Regions from separate parts of the Brenneria goodwinii genome, predicted to be linked through region 4. Evidence: predicted binding sites of a transcription regulator. Region 4 holds the regulator's gene; each other region holds the start of a gene.
The links. Region 4 encodes CRP, which controls carbon source genes, mostly activating them, when cyclic AMP is high. Its sites were predicted from a motif close to ATGTGANNNNNNTCACAT; they were not measured.
Positions count from the first base shown of each region.

Region 1: a site for CRP is predicted at 1,139-1,156, ahead of udp (uridine phosphorylase). Genes of this name have one in related genera too.
Region 2: a site for CRP is predicted at 1,586-1,603, ahead of glpT (glycerol-3-phosphate transporter). Genes of this name have one in related genera too.
Region 3: a site for CRP is predicted at 796-813, ahead of azuC (stress response protein AzuC). Genes of this name have one in related genera too.

Region 1 covers NZ_CP014137.1:4,520,358-4,522,548, forward strand. Annotated here, with positions in the region: gene metE (5-methyltetrahydropteroyltriglutamate--homocysteine S-methyltransferase) at 1-25, shown strand, start outside; gene ACN28R_RS20025 (dienelactone hydrolase family protein) at 68-895, opposite strand; gene udp (uridine phosphorylase) at 1,302-2,072, shown strand; gene ACN28R_RS20035 (tyrosine-protein phosphatase) at 2,174-2,191, shown strand, end outside.
Region 2 covers NZ_CP014137.1:4,641,096-4,643,286, forward strand. Annotated here, with positions in the region: gene glpT (glycerol-3-phosphate transporter) at 52-1,401, opposite strand; gene glpA (anaerobic glycerol-3-phosphate dehydrogenase subunit A) at 1,723-2,191, shown strand, end outside.
Region 3 covers NZ_CP014137.1:3,208,234-3,210,424, reverse strand. Annotated here, with positions in the region: gene ACN28R_RS14250 (multidrug efflux MFS transporter) at 1-521, opposite strand, end outside; gene azuC (stress response protein AzuC) at 899-976, shown strand; gene ACN28R_RS14240 (ABC transporter ATP-binding protein) at 1,073-1,792, opposite strand; gene ACN28R_RS14235 (ABC transporter ATP-binding protein) at 1,789-2,191, opposite strand, start outside.
Region 4 covers NZ_CP014137.1:4,775,398-4,777,588, reverse strand. Annotated here, with positions in the region: gene ACN28R_RS21195 (OsmC family protein) at 1-354, opposite strand, end outside; gene crp (cAMP-activated global transcriptional regulator CRP) at 674-1,306, shown strand; gene ppiA (peptidylprolyl isomerase A) at 1,513-2,082, opposite strand.

The sequences.
Region 1 (2,191 bases), 260 kb from region 4:
CCGGCGGCTGCGTGAAGCGCGGTAAGATCAACCACTCAGGGAGGCGACAGCCTCTCTGAGCCGATTTTCAGCACACCGCGTATTTCTTAAACCACGCCAGCATCCGCTGCCAGCCATCCTGGGCCGATTCGGCATGATAACTGGGGCGATAGTCGGCATGGAAAGCATGCCCTGCATCCGGGTAGACGACGATCTCCGCGCTGGCATTGGCGGCCCGCAGCGCCTGGCGCATCTTATCTATCTGTTCCAGCGGAATGCTGCCGTCTTGGGCACCGTATAGCCCCAGAACCGGCGCATTGAGTTCCGTTGCGATATCAATCGGGTGTTGGGGATTATTTATCGTCTTGGATGCGGTAAATTTGCCATACCAGGCTACCGCCGCTTTCAACTGTGGATTATGGGCGGCGTAAAGCCAACTGATCCGGCCTCCCCAGCAGAAGCCGGTAATGGCAAGTTTACTGGCGTCCCCACCGTTTTTGATGGCCCAGTTCGCGCTGTGATCAAGATCCGACAGCACCTGAGCATCGGGAACCTTACTGACCAGTTCAGCGACAATCTGTTGAACATCATGGTATTGATGGGGATCGCCCTGACGGAAATAGAGTTCGGGAGCGATAGCCATATAGCCTTGTTTAGCCAGTCTGCGGCAAAGATCCTGAATATAATGGTGAACGCCGAAAATTTCCTGTACCACCAATACGATGGGAAACGGCTCGTTTTGGCCGGCGGGTTTGGCAAAATAAGCCGGTAATTGTTCCCCCTGAGACGGAACGGTTGTTTCGCCGGCAATGATGCCTGCCGTATCCGTATTGATGGCTGAAGAGGCCTGCACGGTTACCGCCGAAGTCAGTCCTCGCGGTATGTGCCTGAGGATCGTTTGCTCATCAGTAGTCATTGCGATCTCCTCGATTGGATTTGCCAATGTCATAGTCGTGTCAGGTTTCGCGCCTATGACAAATAGTATCAACGATTAAAGAATCTACAATAAAACAGGTTGAACAATCGTCAGCTGCGAAGATGAAGGACATTGAGCATGTTTTCTCATCAGACCATTGATGGGGAAAGTGAAATTCTGTCACTTTGTTTGGTGATGTGTGTCACATATATAATGCATTATTGTGCTTTGTTTCTTTTTTAAAAGTGATTAAGTTCACAAGATGTACGGTTGCAATACGATAAAGTCTTGGCTATAGCGGGTTTCTCTACGCGTTATTCTCCGTGGCGGCGGCTATACAATGTTTAAAAATGCGCCCGGTGTTTTTTTTGCTCTGATTACTCAACCCATTGCCTGGGAGGCACTTATGTCTAAATCTGATGTTTTCCATCTCGGCCTGAAAAAAAATGATTTACAGGGAGCGACGTTGGCGATTGTGCCCGGCGATCCTGCGCGGGTCGAAAAAATAGCCCGGCTGATGGATAACGCGGTTCATTTGGCGTCGCAGCGTGAATTCACCTCCTGGCGTGCCGAATTGGACGGAAAGGCGGTGATAGTGTGTTCCACCGGTATTGGCGGGCCGTCAACGTCGATTGCGGTAGAGGAACTGGCCCAACTTGGCATCCGTACCTTCCTGCGTGTAGGAACGACCGGCGCTATTCAACCGGATATCAGTGTGGGCGATGTGCTGGTCACCACGGCGGCGGTGCGTCTCGACGGCGCCAGCCTGCATTTCGCGCCGCTGGAATTCCCGGCGGTCGCTGATTTTGCCTGTACCACCGCGCTGGTCGACGCGGCGAAGGCCGCGGGTGCGGCGCTTCATATCGGCGTGACCGCGTCATCCGATACTTTTTATCCTGGGCAAGAGCGTTATGATACGTTTTCAGGCCGCGTAGTCCGCCGTTTCCAAGGTTCAATGGCGGAATGGCAAAGTATGGGCGTGCTGAATTACGAAATGGAGTCGGCCACGTTGCTGACGATGTGCGCCAGCCAGGGGCTGCGCGCCGGGATGATTGCGGGGGTTATTGTCAATCGCACCCAGCAGGAAACACCCGATGTCGAGACTATGAAACAGGCTGAAACGACGGTCGTTAAGGTGTTGTTGGATGCTACGCGACGGCTGCTGGCCGCAGCATAAATTCCGGCGCCGCGGTGATGACCGCATCACGAGCCGGTAAGCGTCGTTACCCCTCCATTTTTCGATTCGCCCGTTAAGAGATGACAATCGCAAGGAGATGTATGACCGAATCAACGTTA
Region 2 (2,191 bases), 130 kb from region 4:
AGAAAGGCGGCGTCGACAGGACGCCGCCGGAGGGATGCCCACAAGGTGGGATTAAGCCTGTCTGGCTAACGCTTCCTTATGCTTTTTCTCACTGATCATGACGATAATTAGCAGAATCACCGACAGGATGCTGCCGCCGATCATCACCATAAAGCCACCGTCCCAGCCGAAGAAGTCCACGGTGTAACCAACGATGGCGCTAGCGGCGACGGAACCGCCGAGATAACCGAACAGACCGGTGAACCCGGCCGCCGTGCCTGCGGCTTTCTTCGGCGCCAGCTCCAGCGCATGCAGGCCGATCAGCATCACCGGTCCGTAGATCAGAAAGCCGATGGTGATCATGCACGCCATATCCACATGCGGATTGCCCACCGGGTTCAGCCAGTACACGACGGTGGCGATGGTGACCAGGGTCATAAAGAATACCCCGGTGGCGCCGCGGTTGCCTTTGAACACCTTGTCGGACATCCAGCCGCACAGCAGCGTGCCGGGGATGCCGGCATATTCGTAGAGGAAATAGGCCCAGGAGGATTTGTCCAGCGCGAAATGTTTTACCTCTTTCAGATAGGTCGGAGACCAGTCAAGAATGCCGTAGCGCAGCAGGTAAACAAATACGTTGGCGATGGCGATGTACCACAGCAGCCGGTTGGGGAAAACGTACTGCATAAAGATTTGCTTCGCGGTCAGCTCCTCTTCGGCTTTCTCATCATAATCAACCGGATAGTCGTTTTTATACTCTTCAATCGGGGGTAAGCCGCAGGACTGCGGCGTATCCCGCATTAGGGCAAAGGCGATCAGCGCGACCAGGATGGCGGCAAACGCCGGCATGTACAGAGCGGCTTTCCAGTCGTTAAACCAGGCCATCCCCAGCAGGAACAGTAGCGGTGGAATACCGCCGCCGACGTTATGCGCGCAGTTCCAGATGGAAACGATGCCGCCGCGTTCCTTTTTCGACCACCAGTGCACCATGGTGCGTCCGCACGGCGGCCAACCCATGCCCTGAAACCAGCCGCACAGGAACAGCAGCACGAACATAATCGCAATGCTGGAGGTGGCCCAGGGCACGAACCCCATAAACAGCATGACCGCAGATGCCAGTATCAGGCCCGCGGGTAGGAACACGCGCGGATTGGAACGGTCGGAGACCGAACCCATGATAAATTTGGAAAAGCCGTAGGCGATCGAAATGCCGGATAGCGCGAAACCGAGATCGCCGCGCGAGAATCCTTGTTCGATCAAGAATGGCATCGCTAGGGCGAAATTTTTGCGCACCAGATAGTAAGCGGCATAGCCAAAGAAGATGCCCATGAAAATTTGCCAACGCAGGCGACGATACAGTGGATCGACTTGATCCGTCGGGATGCGGGACTGGTGTGTGGCGGGTTTAAAAATACTCAGCATTTTTGCCTCCGGTACGTCCGAAAACGATAATTTTTTGTTCTATAACGAACATGAAATTAGCCAATAACGCACTTTTTATCTGTGAGTTACTGCTCAAATGTTACATTTTTATGAAAATGTAACATTTGAGTGTTTTTTATGCGCGGGGTAAGTAACGGAGTTGATGCCGTTGTACCAGTGAATCGAGTGATGACCATCACACTTATTGCTTTTAATCGCCATTTTATTTTCGTTTTATGTTCGATTTTGTTCCTTATCAAACATTGTCCTTGTATTTTGTGTACCAATAGCAATATGTAACGAAGCGCGTGAAGCGAGGACATGATGCAAAAGACGGGGGCATACCGGGAAACCGATGTCATTGTGATTGGCGGGGGCGCGACAGGGGCCGGAACGGTGCGGGATTGCGCCCTACGGGGGCTGCGCTGTCTGTTGCTCGAACGCTATGATATCGCGACCGGGGCTACCGGACGTAATCATGGCCTGCTGCACAGCGGATCGCGTTATGCGGTGACCGATGGCGAATCCGCGCGCGAATGTATTGAGGAAAACCAGATTCTGCGGCGTATCGCCCGTCACTGCGTCGAACCTACCGATGGTCTGTTTATTACCCTGCCGGAAGACGATCTCGCCTACCAGACCCGGTTTATTGCGGCCTGCCAGCAGGCGGGGATCAATGCCCAGGCGATTGATCCGCAAGAAGCCCTGCGGCTTGAACCGGCCGCTAATCCAACGCTTATCGGCGCGGTTCGGGTGCCTGACGGTACGGTCGATCCTTTTCGTCTGACCG
Region 3 (2,191 bases), 1.6 Mb from region 4:
AACATGCCGGCCGTCACGAAAAAGACGATGCGCAGGCCGATATAGTCGGCCATAAATCCGCCCAACAGCGGGCCGAGAATCACCCCGGAAATCTGTCCGGTAGACAAGGTTCCCAGCGCCCAGCCGCTCTTTTCGCGCGGTACCTGCGAGGCGATCAGCGCCATGGCGTTAGGGATAAAACCTGACGTCAGCCCCATCATGGAACGTAGAAAAAATAGCTGCCATACGTTGGTGGCAAAGCCTTGCAGCGCCATGACGATGGACATGCCAAGCGCCGCGCGCAGCAGCATCAGTTTGCGCCCTTTTCGGTCGGCCAGACTTCCCCATAACGGTGCGACAATCGCAGAAACCAGAAATGAGGAACTGAAGATAACGCCAGACCAGAGACTTAATGACTCATGTGAATGTACGCCAAGTTGCTCGATGTACAGCGGCAGAAAGGGCAATATCTGACTCATGGCCAAGCCGGTAAAAAAACATCCCAGCCAGGCCGAGAATAGATTAAGTTTCCAGGTTTCCATGGTGTGCGGGGCGAGCCTTTGTAAGCGGGTTGCCAATGGTGAAATTAAGCGTCAGAAAGTAATTTGATGAAATTCATCGCGTATGAATATCAACAAACACCGTAAGATTACGGGTAATTCATCTCGTGCTACGAGCATAACATAGTGTGCTAATTTGTTGTTCAACACTCCGGTAACTATTCGCAACAAAAACATTCAACAATCAATGGCGTGAGGATACCGGTTTGCCGCTATTGGCATGTGGGATGGCGCCTTGTCGTAAAATCTGTATTTTTTGTGATGCGCGTCACAAAAAACTTGCGTGCGATGATGGCAAATCGTACAATTATTCACCTTGGAGTAACAATCTTACAACGTAATGAGTCAAGGTGAACAGAATGCGTAATCTATTGAAGAAAATCTTTAATGCCTACGTCAATGCATATAAAGATGTCCCGCCGGGAGCAATCCACTAATTTTTTGATTCTGACCCCGCCCCGATCTTCCCCTTCACAGGGGTTGTCTCTTATACACAAATATAGGGACTTGAGGGGGGCCATTATCGGCGATTGTCAGGCCGCCCGGCCGCCCAGGTACAGTTCGCGCATGCGCGGATCGTCCAGCAGCTCGCCGGCGTTGCCGGTAAGCGCCACCTTGCCCAGCGCTAGCACGTAAGCGCGGTCTGAAATGTGCAGCGCTTCCATGGCGTTCTGTTCCACCATCAGGATCGCCACCTTCTCCTGTCGCCGGATATCCTGGATCGCCGCGAACACGTCTGAGAGCATTTTCGGCGACAGCCCGGCGGAAGGCTCGTCCAGCAGCAGCGTCGACGGTTTCGGCATCAGGGCGCGGGTCAGCGCCAGTATCTGCCGTTCCCCGCCGGAGAGCGCCGAGGCCATGGCGCGCCACTTTTTGCGCAATAGCGGGTAACGCTCACACAGCTCTTCCATGCGCTGGCGGCGTTGACCGTCCGGCAAAAATTGCCCGCCGATCTGCAGATTTTCCTTGATGGTCAAGTTGTTAAAGACGTTATCGGTTTGCGGCACAAACCCCAGCGAGCACTCACGCACCTTCCGGTGAATGGGGATCTGGCCGACGTCCCGATCGTCCAGCACGATCTGTCCGCTGCGCGGGCGCAGATAACCGGCGATGCATTTAAGCAGGGTGGATTTGCCGCAGCCGTTCGGACCCAGCAACGTGACGATTTCCGCATTATCAACCCGCAGGGAAATCCCTTGCAGGATATCGATGCCGGGCGTGTAGCCGGCGAACACCTCATGCAGTCTGATCATACGGCCTCCTGTAATGAAAGCGGCGTGCTGCGGCCAAGATAGGCATCCAGCACCTGTTGGTTATCGGCCAGCTCATTGGGGCGGCAGTCGGCGACAATCTTGCCCCGGTCCAATACGATGCAGCGTTGGCAGAGTTCGCGAATGAAATGCATATCGTGCTCGATAATCATCAGCGATAGCCCGTCCCGTTGCAGCCGCAGCAGCGTTTCCACAATGTCGCGCCGCAGATTGGGATGCACGCCCGCCATCGGCTCATCCAGCATCAGGATCTGCGGTTCGCCCATCAGCGCGCAGGCGATGCCCAACAGTTTCTTTTGTCCGCCCGACAGCGCGGCGGCGGGCAGATCGCGAACCTTGGTCAGCAACAGTTCGTCAAGCAGCGCCCGGGCTTTCTGTTTG
Region 4 (2,191 bases):
CATCAACGCCACTGAACAATACCGCTCCGCAGATAACGCGACCGCACGCTCTACGGCTTTATCAGTCAACCCTTTGCCCGTTACGATAAAATGCAGGTTGATATGGGTAAACAGACGAGGCGACTCCGTTCTCCGCTCCGACGTCAGCTTAACCTCACAGTCGGCAACGTCATTACGCCCTTTCTGCAGTATGGATACCACATCGATCGCGCTGCATCCGCCAACCGACATCAAAACCATTTCCATCGGACTGGGGGATTTATCCCCTGAATTTCCATCCATTAAAACCTGATGTCCTGAAGCTGATTCGCAAAGGAATGTTAAGCCTTCAACCCACTTCACTCGAGCCTGCATGCTGCCTCCGCTAAAAAATTTTTGAATATTTATATCGTTACTGTACAAAATTATCTTATAACCAGAGCTTTATCATGCTGAAATGAGACAATACAAGACACGTCCCTCAAGGTGTGTTAAAAACAAGAACAGAATCTGCCTTATTCTGGACAAACTCAGATGCCGGGGAGATGATGACGTCGCCAGATAAAGGTTTTCAGTATATTCCCTGACGTCGTTCTGCCTACACTGAATTTGAACTTTTAACAGTAAATACGCCGTACAGGGAACTCTGAGCCCTGTGATTTGCGCAGTGACTGACAACAGAGGATGATATCGAATGGTTCTCGGCAAACCGCAAACAGACCCGACTCTCGAATGGTTCCTTTCTCATTGCCACATCCACAAGTATCCATCGAAGAGTACGCTTATTCACCAAGGTGAAAAAGCAGAAACGCTTTACTACATCGTGAAAGGCTCTGTCGCAGTGCTGATCAAAGATGAAGAAGGCAAGGAAATGATTCTCTCTTATCTGAATCAAGGGGATTTTATCGGCGAACTCGGCTTGTTTGAGGAAGGTCAGGAACGCAGCGCCTGGGTTCGGGCGAAAACGGCTTGTGAAGTTGCTGAAATTTCTTATAAAAAATTCAGACAACTGATCCAGGTGAACCCTGATATTCTGATGCGCCTGTCTGCTCAGATGGCCAGCAGACTGCAGGTAACGTCAGAGAAAGTCGGTAATCTGGCTTTCCTTGATGTCACGGGGCGTATCGCTCAGACATTGCTAAACCTGGCGAAACAACCAGATGCCATGACCCACCCTGACGGCATGCAAATAAAAATCACACGTCAGGAAATTGGCCAAATTGTTGGCTGTTCACGTGAAACCGTGGGGCGGATACTTAAAATGTTAGAAGATCAGAACCTGATTTCCGCACATGGTAAAACAATAGTCGTCTACGGTACCCGTTAAACCGGCGTATTAGCATGACCCTACAACAAAAAAGCGTGAGACTTATCTCACGCTTTTTTTTATCCGATATATTTGTCGGCAATAATATAATGGTTTAAAAACGGATAATTAATAAAACAAATAACGCATTGCCATTAGCCTGAGCGAATTCTTCGAACCCGCTCAGATTTATTGGCTGGAAATAAACCACCGCCCGAAAATACGCCTCAGGGCAGGACTTTCGCTGACTGGATCACGATCGGTTTGGTTGGCACATTCTGATAAGGGCCGACGTTTTCAGTCTGAACCTGGGCGATTTTGTCCGCCACTTCCATCCCTTTGACCACTTTACCAAACACCGCGTAGCCAAAATCGCGCTGACCATGATCGAGAAACGCATTGTCGGCGACGTTAATGAAAAACTGGCTGGTCGCGCTGTCTTTTTCCGCCGTACGCGCCATCGAAATGGTGCCGCGCAGATTGCGCAACCCGTTATCCGCCTCGTTGGCGATCGCCGGGTTAGTCGCTTTCTGTTTCATATCAGCGGTAAAACCGCCGCCCTGGATCATAAAGCCGGGGATCACTCGATGAAACGTCGTCCCGTTATAAAAACCGTTATTAACGTACTCGACAAAATTCCTCACCGATACCGGCGCTTTTTGATTATCTAATGCCAGTTCAATGTTTCCTGCCGACGTCGTCAGCAAAACATGCGTTACGCCGTTGGCGGCGAACGCCGGAGAAAAAGCCGTAAGTGAAATAAAGGCCGCCGCAGCAACCAGAGTACGTTTGAGCATGAGAATTCCTTTTTGAAGAAACCGCTTACAGAAAGCGTAGTGATTGTAAATATCCACACTCCTTAACGCTACCCATTTACCTTTTTTTACGTACAGATTACTTATTTTA